Regions from separate parts of the Vreelandella sp. ssv genome, predicted to be linked through region 3. Evidence: predicted binding sites of a transcription regulator. Region 3 holds the regulator's gene; each other region holds the start of a gene.
The links. The regulator sigma-54, encoded in region 3, starts transcription at its own class of promoters, with help from an activator protein. The targets are predictions, from matches to a motif close to TGGCACNNNNNTTGCTNT.

Region 1: the regulator sigma-54 is predicted to act here: its motif matches at 2,588-2,605, upstream of glnL (nitrogen regulation protein NR(II)).
Region 2: the regulator sigma-54 is predicted to act here: its motif matches at 2,171-2,188, upstream of AC5TBW_RS16835 (NCS1 family nucleobase:cation symporter-1).

The regions. Positions count from the first base shown of each region.
Region 1 is NZ_CM182545.1:207,798-212,808, forward strand. Features, by position in the region: gene glnA (glutamate--ammonia ligase) at 333-1,739, shown strand; gene AC5TBW_RS01045 (DUF4124 domain-containing protein) at 1,879-2,430, shown strand; gene glnL (nitrogen regulation protein NR(II)) at 2,674-3,735, shown strand; gene ntrC (nitrogen regulation protein NR(I)) at 3,728-5,011, shown strand, end outside.
Region 2 is NZ_CM182545.1:3,694,637-3,699,647, reverse strand. Features, by position in the region: gene hydA (dihydropyrimidinase) at 1-816, opposite strand, end outside; gene AC5TBW_RS16840 (nitrilase-related carbon-nitrogen hydrolase) at 850-1,716, opposite strand; gene AC5TBW_RS16835 (NCS1 family nucleobase:cation symporter-1) at 2,271-3,788, shown strand; gene AC5TBW_RS16830 (LysR family transcriptional regulator) at 3,827-4,729, opposite strand; gene AC5TBW_RS16825 (bifunctional diguanylate cyclase/phosphodiesterase) at 4,934-5,011, shown strand, end outside.
Region 3 is NZ_CM182545.1:1,521,204-1,526,214, forward strand. Features, by position in the region: gene rapZ (RNase adapter RapZ) at 1-377, opposite strand, end outside; gene AC5TBW_RS06930 (PTS sugar transporter subunit IIA) at 467-937, opposite strand; gene hpf (ribosome hibernation-promoting factor, HPF/YfiA family) at 942-1,250, opposite strand; gene AC5TBW_RS06940 (RNA polymerase factor sigma-54) at 1,349-2,764, opposite strand; gene lptB (LPS export ABC transporter ATP-binding protein) at 2,889-3,638, opposite strand; gene lptA (lipopolysaccharide transport periplasmic protein LptA) at 3,650-4,141, opposite strand; gene lptC (LPS export ABC transporter periplasmic protein LptC) at 4,153-4,722, opposite strand; gene AC5TBW_RS06960 (KdsC family phosphatase) at 4,715-5,011, opposite strand, start outside.

The DNA.
Region 1 (5,011 bases), 1.3 Mb from region 3:
AGGCTTATGCGTCATCAAGAGGCATTTAAATCAATTTTTAAACGTTTAAAAAACAATTAGTTGTTGTTTTTTTATGCCATATTGGTGCAGTGTTGGCATGCACTCTGCATTGTATTTGGAAGCGGCTCGCGTACCGTAGGCATAAGCCCTGCGGCGTGCTAAAACGATAGCCGGTCTGTAATGCTCGCTGAGCGCTTTGTTTATTAATGTCAGGCAAACGTTGAGCGAATAAGAATGACAAACGTGCGGTTTAGCACGTATTTTGTCGAACAACACTTTTATCGGTAGCTTACAGTCGTTAGCTTTAAGCCATGCTCATACCGGAGGACTCTATGTCAGCCAAGACTCTCGCGTTAATTGAAGAACATGATGTTAAGTGGGTAGACCTGCGTTTCACCGATACCCGCGGTAAAGAACAGCACGTTACCGTGCCTGCTCGCGATGTGAACGAAGAATTCTTCGAGAATGGCCAAATGTTTGATGGCTCTTCTATTGAAGGCTGGAAGGGCATTAACGAATCCGACATGATTCTGAGCCCGGAAGATGGTACTGGCTATCTCGACCCCTTCACCGAAGATGCGACGCTGGTTCTGCGCTGCGACATCATCGAGCCGGCCACTATGCAGGGCTATGATCGCGACCCGCGCTCCATCGCTAAGCGTGCTGAAGCTTATTTAGAGTCTACTGGTCTGGGTGATACCGCGTTTTTCGGTCCTGAACCTGAATTTTTCATCTTTGACGAAGTACATTGGAAGTCTGATATCCAGGGCTCTATGTACAAAATCACCTCTGACGAAGGCGCTTGGGCGACCAATAGTCAGGTAGAAGGCGGCAACTTAGGCCACCGTCCGCGCGTTAAAGGCGGCTACTTCCCGGTTCCTCCGGTTGATAGCTTCCATGATATCCGTGGTGCGATGTGTAACACCCTGGAAGCGATTGGCCAGACCGTCGAGGTTCACCACCACGAAGTTGCCAACGCAGGTCAGAACGAAATCGGCGTTAAATTCAACACGCTGGTGAAGAAAGCTGACGAAGTTCAGGAAATGAAATACGTGATCCACAACGTGGCACACGCGTATGGCAAAACGGCGACCTTTATGCCGAAGCCGCTGGTTGGCGACAACGGTTCTGGTATGCACGTTCACCAGTCGTTCTGGAAAGATGGCCAAAACCAGTTTGCGGGTGACGAATACGCTGGCCTGTCTGAAATGGCGCTTTTCTACATTGGCGGCATCATTAAGCACGCCCGTGCATTGAACGCGTTCACCAACGCTTCTACTAACTCGTACAAGCGTCTGGTGCCTGGCTTTGAAGCACCGGTAATGCTGGCCTACAGTGCCCGCAACCGCTCTGCTTCCATCCGTATTCCTTACACCGCTAGCCCGAAAGGCAAGCGTGTTGAGGCTCGCTTCCCTGATCCGACGGCTAACCCGTACCTGGCATTCTCTGCCATGTTGATGGCTGGTATCGACGGTATCAAGAACAAGATCCATCCTGGCGATGCTATGGATAAAAACCTGTATGACCTGCCGCCAGAAGAGGGCAAGTTAGTACCCACCGTAGCGCACAGCCTGGATCAGGCACTGGAAGCCCTCGACGCTGACCGTGCGTTCCTGACCGAAGGTGGCGTGTTCACCGACGAAATGATCGATGCCTACATCGAGCTCAAGATGGAAGAAGTAGAGCGTATTCGCATGACGACTCACCCCATCGAGTTTGATATGTACTACAGCTGCTAATCAGCGCTACTCACCCCTGGCTGTTACTATCCGTTAGGCGGTGATAAGTGTAGATGCTGTGATAACTGCAGTTGTTAAGAGAACCCCGCTTCGGCGGGGTTTTTTCGTTTTGGGGATGAAGAGAGTTATGAGGGGTGCTATGGGCAAAGTGAGCGCATTAGCGGTCAGTATCTTGATGACCGCTGCATTGAGCATTGTTGAAGCTGTCAGACCGGATACGGCTTTCGCTCAGACGGTTTACCGGGTTACCGATGCGCAAGGCAACGTTACCTTTACCGATAACCCAGGCCGTGGTGGGGAAGCGTTGGAATTAGCGCCACTGCCTAGCCTGCCGCCAGCGCTAAGAGCGGCGTATACCTCTGTCAGTGAGACGCCTGCTGCTGTACGTCCCCAGGGTAAACCGGGGCAGCCCTTCATGCCCTATGATCATTTTTCGATTGCTCTGCCCCAGCAAGGGGCACGATTGATGGAGAAAAGCACGGCGGTGGAAGTGGCTATTGCACCACCGCTACGTGATGACCACCAAGTGCGGCTGCTCGTTAATGGAGAGATTAGCCAGACCGCGTTGCATAGCGATGTGTTCTGGTTAACAGGGCTCTCCTCAGGCCGGTATGAGCTTCAGGCTGAGCTATTGGATAGCAGCCAGCGTTTGCAGCATCGCACGCCTGTGGTGGCCATTACGGTTCCTTAAAGCCGTTTTAAAAGCGGTTTTAAAAACATAGTTAAACACCTTGATGCACTAAAATGGTGCGGTGCCCGATGTGTTTGGTGCTGCAAGTGCGCTAAAACGATTCACCATCGTTGACTGCGTTGCCCACAAGCCGTGCAGATAGGCATAAATGCATAATTGGCGCGCTTTTTGCAGTTCCCTCACTGATCATCCACCTGTAGGTCTGTAACGGCGATGGAAGACGCAATTTTTCAGGACGACACCATGCATCAGCGTTTGCTTGAACATCTCACCACGGCGGTCTTACTGCTAGACGGAGATTTGCGTGTGCGCTGGATGAACCCTGCCGCTGAGGCCCTATTGGCGGTCAGCCTTAGCCGAGTGCACGGGATTAGCCTGGATACACTACTGGGCGGCGATGAGAGCATTGATGATGTCCTGGCTAAAGCACGGGATGCGTTTCACCCTTATACCCAGCGCGAAGCACGGATTACGCCACTTAATAGCGAACCGCTCACCGTCGACTATACGGTGACACCATTATCGGACGATGAGCTGCTATTAGAGGTAGAGCCGCGGGATCGGTTAATGCAAATCTCCCGGGAAGAGGCGCTAACCACTCGTCAGGAGACCATCAAGGTACTTGCTCGCGGGTTAGCCCATGAAGTAAAGAATCCCTTAGGTGGCATTCGCGGTGCCGCGCAGTTACTAGAGCGGGATCTAGACGACCCGGCGCTGCGTGAATATACCCACATCATTGTCGAAGAGGTGGATCGGCTGCGTGACTTGGTCGACTCCATGCTCGGTCCTAACCGCATTCTTAAACACGAGCCGGTCAATATTCACAAAGTGCTTGAGCGAGTTCGGGCGCTGCTAATTGCTGAACACCCCTGCGTGGTGATTAGCCGCGATTACGACCCCAGTTTGCCCGACCTTTCTGGCGACGAATCACAAATGATTCAAGCGGTCCTCAATGTTGCACGCAACGCCGTGCAGGCCATGAGCGACGCGCAAACGCCCGAACCTACGTTAATACTGCGAACCCGAGCCCGGCGTCAATTTACCCTCGGTGCTGAACGCCATCGTTTAGTCAGTGAAGTCGCGGTCATTGATAACGGACCCGGCATTCCCGATGCACTGCAGGAGACGCTGTTTTATCCCATGGTGTCGGGGCGCGCTGAAGGCAGCGGCTTAGGGCTCTCTATTGCCCAGTCGATTTTGCACCAACATCAAGGATTGATCGAATGCGACTCACGAGCCGGACATACCGAATTTCGTTTACTGATTCCATTGGTATTAATTTTACCGGAGAAGCGTCATGACTGAGGCTACACGTACTGATGTTGCGCGGGTGGTGATTGTCGATGACGACCGCGCTATCCGCTGGGTACTGGAACGCGCACTGGCGCAACCCGACCTTGACGTGGAGTGTATAGAGCGTGCAGATACAGCCCTTGCACGTTTGCTGGAAAGCCCTCCTGACGTGCTGGTGACCGATATTCGTATGCCAGGCATCGATGGGCTGGATTTGATGGCCAGAGTGCGCGAGGCACATCCTGATCTACCGGTCATCGTGATGACGGCGCACTCCGATTTAGACAGCGCCGTAGCCTCATATCAGGGGGGGGCATTTGAATACCTGCCCAAACCGTTTGACGTTGATGAAGCCCTCGCGCTCGTTCGACGTGCCGTGGCTCACGCCCGTGAACGCCAGCGGCCGGTTACCGTACCTGAAGGCTTAAATGCCGAGATCATTGGTGAAGCGCCCGCGATGCAGGAAGTGTTTCGCGCTATCGGCCGTCTTTCCCACTCGCATATCACAGTACTGATCAACGGGGAGTCGGGAACCGGTAAAGAGCGCGTTGCCCAGGCGCTTCATCAGCATAGCCCACGGGCGGGTAAGCCGTTTATCGCCTTGAACATGGCGGCGATTCCTCGCGACTTGATTGAGTCAGAGCTGTTTGGCCATGAGAAGGGCGCTTTTACCGGGGCGGCCCAGCAACGCCAAGGACGCTTTGAGCAGGCTAATGGCGGCACGCTGTTTTTAGACGAAATAGGCGATATGCCCGCTGAAACCCAAACGCGTCTACTGCGTGTATTGGCTGATGGGGAGTTTTATCGCGTTGGTGGCCACACGCCGGTAAGAGTCGATGTACGAATTATCGCTGCCACCCATCAGAATTTAGAAGTGTTGGTCGATGATGGTCGCTTCCGTGAGGATTTGTTCCACCGGTTAAACGTCATTCGTATTCACCTGCCGAAACTTGCCGAGCGGCGTGAAGACATTCCGCGCTTAACACGACACTTTTTAGCCGAAGCGGCAAAAGAGCTCACTACCGATATAAAAGTGCTGACCAGCGAAGCGGAAGCTCACCTGACGCGTTTGCCTTGGCCAGGCAACGTGCGGCAGTTAGAGAATATTTGCCGCTGGCTGACGGTCATGGCATCAGGACGTGAAATTCTGGTTGAGGATTTGCCGCCAGAGCTACGTTCGCCGAGCGCTTCTGAAAGCAGTGCCCACGGTGACTGGCGCACGGCGTTTCGTGACTGGGCAGACCACGCGCTTGCCGAAGGGCATACGCATCTTTTGGAAGAGGCGGTA
Region 2 (5,011 bases), 2.1 Mb from region 3:
GTCGTCAATGACCAAATGGCCTGCTAGGCACTCGCCAAATACCGGGTGGCCCTGTTGGCGCGCATAGGCGATCTCATCCACCGCGTCTTTGGTAGAAACATGTACCAAGTACACCGGTGCGCCGAGAGTGGTGGCAATACGAATGGCCCGGCTAGCGGCTTCGCCCTCAACCTGCGGTGGGCGGGAAAGTGGGTGGGCTTCCGGCCCGGTAATGCCCTGGGCGAGCAGTTTTTGCTGCATATGGTAGACCAACTCGCCATTTTCCGCGTGTACCGTGGGCACTGCGCCCAGTTCCAAGCAGCGCGAAAAGCTCTCCACCAGGATGTCATCGGTGGCCATGATGGCGCCTTTGTAGGCCATAAAGTGCTTGAAGCTATTCACGCCATGGTCACGTACCAGGGTACCCATCTCTTCTTTGACGCTTTCGTCCCACCAGGTGATCGCCACGTGAAAAGCAAAGTCGGTGGCGGCTTTCTCCGCCCAGCCTTGCCAGGTATCGAACGCTTCCAGCAGCGACTGGCCGGGGCTGGGGATGACAAAGTCGATAATCGTCGTCGTCCCGCCCGCCATGGCCGCTGCAGTGCCGGTATAGAAATCTTCGCTGGCCACCGCGCCCATAAACGGCATCTGCATATGGGTATGGGGATCGATGCCGCCGGGCATTACTAACTGGTTGCTGGCATCGACAATTTCACAATCGTTGGGGATGTCTAAATCGGTGCCAATAGCGTGGATTTTACCGTCCACACACAGCACATCAGCGCGGTAAGTATCAGCGTGGGTGACCACGGTGCCGCCCTTGATCAATAAACTCATGGTTTGCTCCTTAGATGATTGTTTGAGGAGGGCTTATTCGCCGTCGGTCAGGCGGGTGTAGGTCTCTGGGCGACGGTCGCGGAAAAACTGCCAGTTGTTGCGTACTTCGCGCACCATGTCCAAATCGATTTCATGCACCAGCAACTCGTCGTCGGTTTCGCTGGCCTGGGCTTCGATCTTGCCGCGGGGGTTAACGATATAGCTGGAGCCATAGAAATCACCGATATTCCAAGGTGCTTCAGTGCCGACGCGGTTGATCGCAGCGATAAAGCAGCCGTTAGCGGCAGCGGAGGCGGGTTGCTCAAGCTCCCATAAATATTGAGAGAGACCGGCCACGGTGGCGGAAGGGTTGAAAATCACCTCGGCGCCGTTGAGCGCCAGGGCACGCCAGCCCTCCGGGAAGTGACGGTCATAGCAGATATACACGCCGATTTTGCCGTAGGCGGTATCAAATACCGGCCAGTTGGAGTTGCCCGGCTTGAAAAAGAACTTCTCCCAGAATCCCGCCACTTGGGGAATATGCGTCTTGTGATACTTGCCCAGATAGCTGCCGTCGGCGTCGAATACTGCGGCGGTGTTGTAATAAACGCCGGTCTCTGTCTCTTCATACACCGGCACGATGATGACCATGTGGTGCTCTGCAGCGAGTTTTTGCATCATCTGGCAGGTGGGGCCTTCTGGTACACGCTCGGCGGCGGCGTACCATTTCTCATCCTGGCTGGGGCAAAAATAGGGTTGATTAAAGACTTCCTGGAAGCACAGCACCTGCACGCCCTGGTCAGCTGCCTGTTGAATCATCGGCAGGTGGGCCTCGTTCATGGCGTCGCGAATAGCGTCAGGCTCAAGATCGGTGCTGGTTTTTAGACCCATTTGTATCAGGCCGATTTTTATCTTCTGCATGAGACGCTCCCTCTGATTGTAGGTTTAAAGCGCGTGGCAAGGCGGTATTGAGAAACAACTAATAAAGCTGACAAACAAGACAGCTTTTGTTGAAAGTATCGCTGGCTGGCTGGTTTTAGCAAGCTTATGACTTGTATTTTTTAATTTTCATTTAACCTGTTGAGTTTGTTTGTTTTTATTGTTTTTAAAAAGTCTATTCACTCTTTTGGTGAGCCAGTGCACTGTTTTGGGGTTTTTAATTAATTAATATAAAACATATAGTTAATGTTAATATTGACGGCCATTTGAAGATTTTGTTGTTTAAAGTTGGTGCAAATATTTTTTTTGACCTAGCTTTGTTTAATCGATTTTGGTTTGGGGAACGTGATTAATACAGTTAACCAACTAACAATAATATTGTTGTCCAGTAAGGCAGCTTTTTAATCAATGAGTTAATGGTTCTGCTTTTGTAAGTAGGCACGCTTATTGCTTTTAATTCTGTTTGAGATGCTCCACTGACCGTGAAGGTCCTTAAAAGAGCGTAGCTGGGTAACTCATTGCAGAGGATAGATAAAATGACGGGAACAACCTCTCAGATGGTGGATAGAGATGGTCTGGTTGAGCTTGATGTAGGCAACGATGTGCGCAACAGTTCACGCTTCAACGAGGATATTGCACCCACCCAAGCCAGCGAACGCACTTGGAGTAAGTGGAATATTGCAGCGCTTTGGGTGGGTATGTCGATTTGTGTGCCTACCTATACGCTAGGCGGCGTATTAACCGCTTATTTTGGTCTAAGCGTCGGTGAGGCGCTGTTTGCCATTCTATTGGCGAATATCATCGTGCTGATTCCGCTGACCTTAAACGCCTTTCCTGGCACTAAATTTGGCATTCCATTCCCCGTCGTTTTACGTTCATCATTTGGCATTTTAGGTTCCAACGTGCCTTGTCTGGTACGGGCATTGGTGGGCTGCGGCTGGTTCGGTATTCAGACCATGTTTGGCGGGTTGGCGATTCACTTGCTGTTGTCTGAGTTGATTCCCGCCTGGGCGGCGCTTGGCGGCGTGGGGGAAGTGATTGGCTTTTTTGTTTTCGGGGCGATGAATCTCTACGTGGTAATTCGTGGGGCCGAATCGATTAAGTGGTTGGAAACGTTAGCCGCACCGTTACTGCTGGCGGTGGGCATCGGGCTAATGATATGGGCGTGGCCGAACATGTCGATGACCGAGCTGCTGGCACAACCGCCGTCGCGCCCTGACGGCGCGTCGGTGTATGGCTACTTCTTCGCTGGCTTAACCGCCATGGTGGGGTTTTGGGCCACACTATCGCTTAATATCCCGGATTTCAGCCGCTTTGCGAAAAGCCAAAAAGATCAAATTGTTGGTCAGATAATCGGTTTACCGCTGACGATGTTCTTCTTTGCCGCGTTGGGTGTGGTGTTAACTGCTGCTTCTGAGTCGTTGGTAGGTCAAACGATCGCTGATCCTGTGAATCTGATTGGGATGATCAATAGCCCTTTCTGGGTAGTGCTAGCGATGCTGTTGATCATCATCGCTACTCTCTCTACGAATACTGCCGCTAATATTGTCTCTCCCACCAACGATTTCCAGAATATTGCCCCTAAGTTGATTAACCAGACCCGCGGTGTACTTTTAACGGGGTTTGTGGGTGTGCTATTAATGGGCTACGACCTGCTGCAAAAAGCGGGCGTTATTCCACCTGGGGTTTCGCTTGAGCAGATGTACTCCAACTGGCTGTTAGGTTACTCCAGTCTACTGGGGCCCATTGCGGGCATCATGGCGGTCGATTATTTTCTTATTAAAAAGCAGCGCCTCGATATCCCTAGCCTGTATATGGATAATCATGCTTATCCAGCGGTGAATATCGCCGGTTTCATCGCTTTCGGTGTGCCGGTGGCGCTGACTTTATTGTCGTTGTTAACTGGTACTATGAACTGGTTTTACGACTACGGCTGGTTTACCGGCTCGGTGCTGGGGGCAGTTGTTTATTTTGTTGCTAGCCAGCTGTTAGCGTCATCGCCTCAGGCGGGGCCCGCGCCAATCATGGCCAGCGAGACGACCGAACAGCGTTAAGCCGTTTAAGCCCGGCTTAGTCGTGCCGGGTTTTTACCCTAGCTGCTTTTGATTAAACTCAGAAAAGCATCGACCACTCGGTTGGGGCGGCGGTCGTGGCGAGTAACCAGCACAAATGGAATACGGTAGTGTTGAGTTGCGCTATGCAGCGCGCGCATTTTGCCTGCCACGACCCACTGTTCGGCCACATGCTCAGGAAGGAAGCCGATAAAACGCCCGGTAAGAATTAAAAACGCAGCGCCTTCCCGATCAGATGCCGACGCGCGTAGCGAGAGAGCATCATGTGCCTGACGCGCCTCGATCGGCAGCGGATAGCGAGGCGAAATAGCGAAGTGTTGGGCGATATCCTCAGCATTAAGCGTATCGTCGCGCTGGTTAAACAGTGGGTGATCCGCTGCGCAGTATAGGTACGAAGGTTCGTCGTAAAGGTGTCGGGTTTCTAAACTGGTAGGCAGGTTGACTGCGGGGACCACCCCGACATGCAAGTGGCCGTCCATCACGCCTCGAATGACGGCATCAGAGGGCTCCATGTGGATATGCAGCATTACCTCATTCTCCGGCGCGCTAAGTTCAGCCAGCGCATTGGTGACGTGCATGGCGGGTAGTGTTACCAGATTATCGGTAATACCAATATTCAACTCACCTTTAATCGTTTGATGCAGGGCATTTACATCACTTTTGAAGGTTTCCAATGCCGTTAGTAGCGTTAGTCCCGCCTGATAAATCTCTTTACCTTCCTCTGTTAAACTAAACCCGCCGCGCCCCCGCTGGCAGAGTGAAAATCCCAGCCTCCCCTCTAAATCATTCATGTGCTGGCTAATCGCTGAGCGACTGATGCCGAGCGTCGTTTCTGCGGCCGTAAAGCCGCCGCATTCAACCACCGTCTTAAAAATACGGATTAGACGTATCTCGTAGTCACTCATTTGCCCCAGCGATGCCATAACAGTTCCTAGGTACGTAGACAATCAATGGTTAACGTCACGCTTTTCAACGCATTAACGGCGATAAAAGCTGATATACATCGTAAAATCACCGCGGCACTATCAGTTAAAGCCACATGCCTGCGCGTGCTATATATTGTTTCTGGTTATTTTTAACACTGTATCAGGTGTCCCGATGGGTTACCTGAATAAGGCCTCTGCGCGATGTCCGTCACTGCCATTGATGTAAATGATGATGTTCTGAAAGCAACAAGCACTTACCGCCAACAGCGGCGCAGTGTG
Region 3 (5,011 bases):
GTTTCTTCTTCTTTATTAATTGCTTCTTCTAGCGTCATTTCGCTATCGCGAGTTAACGGATGGCGCCGCCTTGTAGCCGAATAACGCTCAAGCAGTATGCGTGCATCGGTAGTCAGGTAGATGACTTGAAAATCAATTTTACGCTGGCGCAACTCCGCTAATAACGACGGTAGTCGCTCTAAGGCACCCGGCAAGTTGCGGGCATCAATACTGACTGCCAAATGAGCGCGTTCACCCTGATCGCGTATTTCGTCCACCAATGCTCCCAGCAGCATGGCGGGGAGGTTATCAATCGCATAGTAGCCAAGATCTTCAAGCGCTTGTAAGGCGATAGATTTACCTGACCCAGAGCGGCCGCTAATGATCACAAGTTGCATAGAGTCTCTCTTTGCTTTGATCAAGCTGCGTTGAGGGTGGTGAGCGAAAACTAGCCTGCCATATTCTACCGCATAGCAAGTTTAGGTTTTTAAGGCGTTGTTTGCTCACGAATTTTAGCAGTAAGCAACTCAAGTAGTTCGCGCTGGCTGGCTGCTTTACGCAGCTTCTGGCGCGTATCCGCATCGTTCATGATGGTGGCTACTTGGCCTAATAGAGAGAGGTGTGTGTCATCAGCCTCTTCTGGTACCAGCAACACAAACACCAGATCAACGGGGTCGCCGTCGATAGCGTCAAAATCAATTGCTTCTGAAAGCTTTAAAAAACCAGCAATGGGGGCCGAACAGTGAGGGCTACGCGCATGAGGAATAGCCACGCCATTTCCAATACCTGTACTGCCTAAGCGCTCGCGGCCGATTAAGCGGCTAAACACTTCTTGGCTGTCCAGGCTGGGGGTGTTTTGGGCAATAAAGGTGCTGAAAAACTCCAGCACCCTTTTTTTGCTGCCCCCGGGGACGTCGAAAAGGACGCGTTCCGGGGGGAGTATGGTTTCCAACGTCATTGAATTAACGCACGCCTGCGCCTTGGGCGCGAGCTTGTGCTTTTTCCTTATGTTTAACTAGTTGGCGATCAATTTTGTCCGCTAATGCGTCAATCGCGGCGTACATATCACTGTCTAAGGCTTCTGCATGTAAATCTGCACCTGCTGCATGCAGTGTACAGGCAGCCTGCTGGCGCTCTTTCTCCACAGATAAGGTGACTTGCACCGTGGTTATATTGTCGTAATGGCGCTCTACACGTTCAAGCTTTTCGTTGACATAGTCACGCAAGGCGTCAGTCAGATCTACGTGATGACCAGTGATATTTACTTGCATTGACGTTCTCCTTATCCATCGGACTGTACTTCGATTGTAACCCTTTTTGCCGCGTTGCAAAGCCCTTGTCGAGAGTTTCGCTGCAATGTGTACCGATCTTAACGCAAACGACGTCGTTCACTAGATGAGGGAATGCCCATGGCTTCACGATATTTTGCCACTGTACGGCGCGCTACCTGGATACCGCCCTCTTCTAAGAGTGTGACCAACCGGCTGTCCGAAAGGGGCTTGCCGGGCGGCTCCTCTTGAATCAACTTCTTGAGCCTAGCGCGGATCGCAGTGCTGGAGTGGCTGTCGCCATCCTGGCTGCTGACTTGGCTTGAGAAAAAGTATTTGAGTTCAAACACGCCGCGCGGTGTATGGATATATTTTTGCGTGGTGACCCGCGAAATAGTCGACTCGTGCATTTCCACGGCCTCCGCAATATCGGCTAAAATGAGCGGTTTCATGGCTTCTTCGCCATACTCTAAAAAGCCAATTTGACGGGTAATAATTTCACGACCAACGCGCAGCAGCGTGTCGTTGCGGCTGGAAAGGCTCTTAATAAGCCAGCGGGCTTCCTGTAAATGCTCTTTTAAAAACTGGTTGTCCTGGCTTTTGTCAGCGCGCTTTATCAAGCTCGCATAGTCAGGCTGGATGCGCAGCTTCGGCAATGCTTCTGGGTTGAGTTCCAAATGCCACCCTTCGTGATCATGGCGCACGATAAGGTCAGGCGTTACATAGTTATCGTCGGTATCGCCATAGGCGCTACCGGGACGTGGATCAAGGCTTCGAATGAGTAGGATGACATCCGCTAGCTGGTCATCATCAAGCCCCAGGCGACGTTTCAGCAGGCGCATATCATCTTTGCCTAGCGATTCAAGAAACTGGCGGACTAAGCGGCGAGCAGGAACCAGAAGAGATGTGTCATCGGGAAGGGCGGCCAGCTGCAGCATCAGACATTCGCGCAGGTCACGGGCGAATATCCCCGTTGGCTCGAACTGCTGCAGCTTAAGCAGGATCGTTTCCACTTCACGCTGGCTAAGTCCATCAATCCCCTGCGCGCGAAGCCCTTCACGAATGTCATTGAGCGGCTGGGTTAAATAGCCGTTAGCATCTAGCGCGTCGATTAAACTTTCCGCGATAAGCTGCTCTCGAGCGCCAAAATCGGTCATGGCGAGCTGCCAAAGCAGGTGCCCATGAAGGCTCTGTCCGGCCGCTTGGCGCTCAAAATCAGGGCCTTCACCACTGGTGCCGCTATAGCTACCCATGTCTTGGTAGGTATCAGACCAGTCACTATCTACCGATAGCTCGGTAGGAATGCTCTCTGACCACTCTTCCTCTTTGGGCTCGCTGACTGCCTGTTCGCCAAATTCATCCTCTTGCTCGAGCATGGGGTTGGCATCTAAGGCCTGTTGAATTTCTTGACGAAGGTCCAGCGTTGATAGCTGTAACAGGGCTATAGCCTGCTGCAACTGAGGTGTCATGGTCAGCTGGGTGCCGATACGCAGTTGAAGAGAAGCTTTCATGACCATCTGAGAACCACTCGTTAATCAGAATGCTCCACCCTAGTGCGAGTAGGTCCCAGGTGCAAGTGCAATAAGCATGCCATTGGTAGTAAAGTTGTTGTAGAGCACTAATTAGACGAGAAAAATAAGCTTAGAGACGGAAGTCAGCACCCAAATAAACGTCTCTTACTTTTTGATTGGTCAGGATCGAGTCAGGAGATCCGCTGGCGATGATCTGTCCATCTCCCACTATATAGGCGATATCACAGATATCGAGAGTGTCACGTACGTTGTGGTCGGTGATGAGCACGCCAATATGGCGCTGTTTTAGCGCCCGGATAATGGTTTTGATCTCACCTACCGAAATTGGATCAACACCAGCAAAGGGCTCATCCAGTAAAATAAAGGCGGGCTCGGTGGCTAACGAACGCGCAATTTCCACACGTCTACGCTCGCCACCCGAAAGGCTCATGCCGAGGTTGTCGCGTATATGGGTAATGTGAAAGTCTTCAAGTAGCGCCTCCAGGCGCTGCTCGCGTTCGCTGCGGCTGAGCTTTTTGCGAGTTTCGAGTATCGCCATAATATTATCGGCGACCGATAATTTACGAAAAATAGACGCCTCTTGTGGAAGGTAGCCGATACCCGCCGCAGCCCGTTCATGCATTGGGGCGCGAGTTAAATCCAGGTCGTCGATACTCACCTTGCCAGCATCGGATTTCACGAGCCCAACAATCATATAAAAGGAAGTGGTTTTGCCCGCGCCATTAGGGCCGAGCAATCCCACAATGCTGCCTTGGGAGATCTCTAAGTTGATGTCTTTAACCACTCGGCGGCGCTTGTAGCTTTTCGCCAAATGGTGGGCATAAAGGGTTCGAATCGAGGCGGTGTCTGCTGTTGCCACGGCTTGGCTCCCTATTGTTCCGGCTGAAGAGTCATGCGGATGCGCTGGGGCTCGCTACCGTCAACGTCAGAGCGCGCCTGAATCACTTCTCGATCGATAAAATACTCAAGGCGACCGCCGGTAAAGGTGTCGTTTTGTTGAATTAATTCAGCATGGTCGATCAGCTCAACGCGGCGTTCAGCGACGTGGTAAATAATGCGTCTCGCCCAGCCTTCCGTAGGACCTTCTTGCCCTTCGGCTTGATGGCGCAGATAGGCGCGCTCACCGGTGGAGGTTGCGCGCGAGAGTTCGCCTGCCTCATTACGTTCAATTTCTACCCGCTCGCCGCGTAATTGCATTTCGCCTTGGCGAATATTGACATCGCCGCTGTAGACAGCAGTACCGGCTCGCTGGTCAAGGTCTAAACGGTCGGCTTCAACTTCTATAGGGGCTTGGCTGTCTTGAGCCATGGCCGATAGCGGCACCGCGAGTGCGAAAAGGGCGGTATAGATAAATGCTTTCATGGCAACTCCTCTTAAGGTTGTGTGGCCGGGGGATGTGTACCACGCACGTTGTCAGTTAAGCGCACCTGGCTATCGTTAAGCCACACGTCCATGCGTGTAGCGCTCATTGTCTGGGGCGGTTGTTGCAGCAGTACCGGTGTTTCACTCCACGCATGCTGGCTGAGCCCATCATAATGCAGGAGCTCAGTGTCTAGCTGCCAACCTTCATCCGGTGCGATCAGGCGAGCGGAGCCTGACATCAGCAGGGTCTGAGTCGAGGTGTTAAGGGTGCCTACATCGGCGCTTGCCATCCACTGCCGGTCTTCGCTGTCATACAGGATTGCTTCAGGCTCTTCAGTCCAGGTTTCACTTCGCTGAGGAGTATGAATAAGGCGCGGGGTTTTAAGCGACTGCATGACGCTGCCATTATCCCCAAACAGCGTAATTTCAGCGTTTTCAAGTACGTGTCCGGGTTCCTGGGCTTGAGCTTCAGGGTCGATGGTGGCGTCTTGAGGTCCACGTGGATCAAGCCATACCAGCAGAGCCCCCAGCGCGATGACCAGGCTCGCTAGCCAGAACCGCACTTTAAAACGTTTAAGCATTACGAGCGCCGTGTAAATAGGTGTCGAGCACCGCGCCCCAGTGTCCTTGAGCTTCAAGCAGAGTGTCACAAATTTCTCGCACAGCCCCATGGCCGCCCAGCCGTTCGGTAGTCCAGTCAGCGTGGGTATGCATATAATCCGGCGCGTTAGGGACAGTAATGCCGACGCCGCAGCGCTTAATGGCCGACAAGTCAGGTAGATCGTCACCGCAATAGGCCACTTGCTCGAGCTCTATATCGAGCCGTTGGCAAAGCCCACGCAGAGTGACGAGCTTGTCTTCACAACCCTG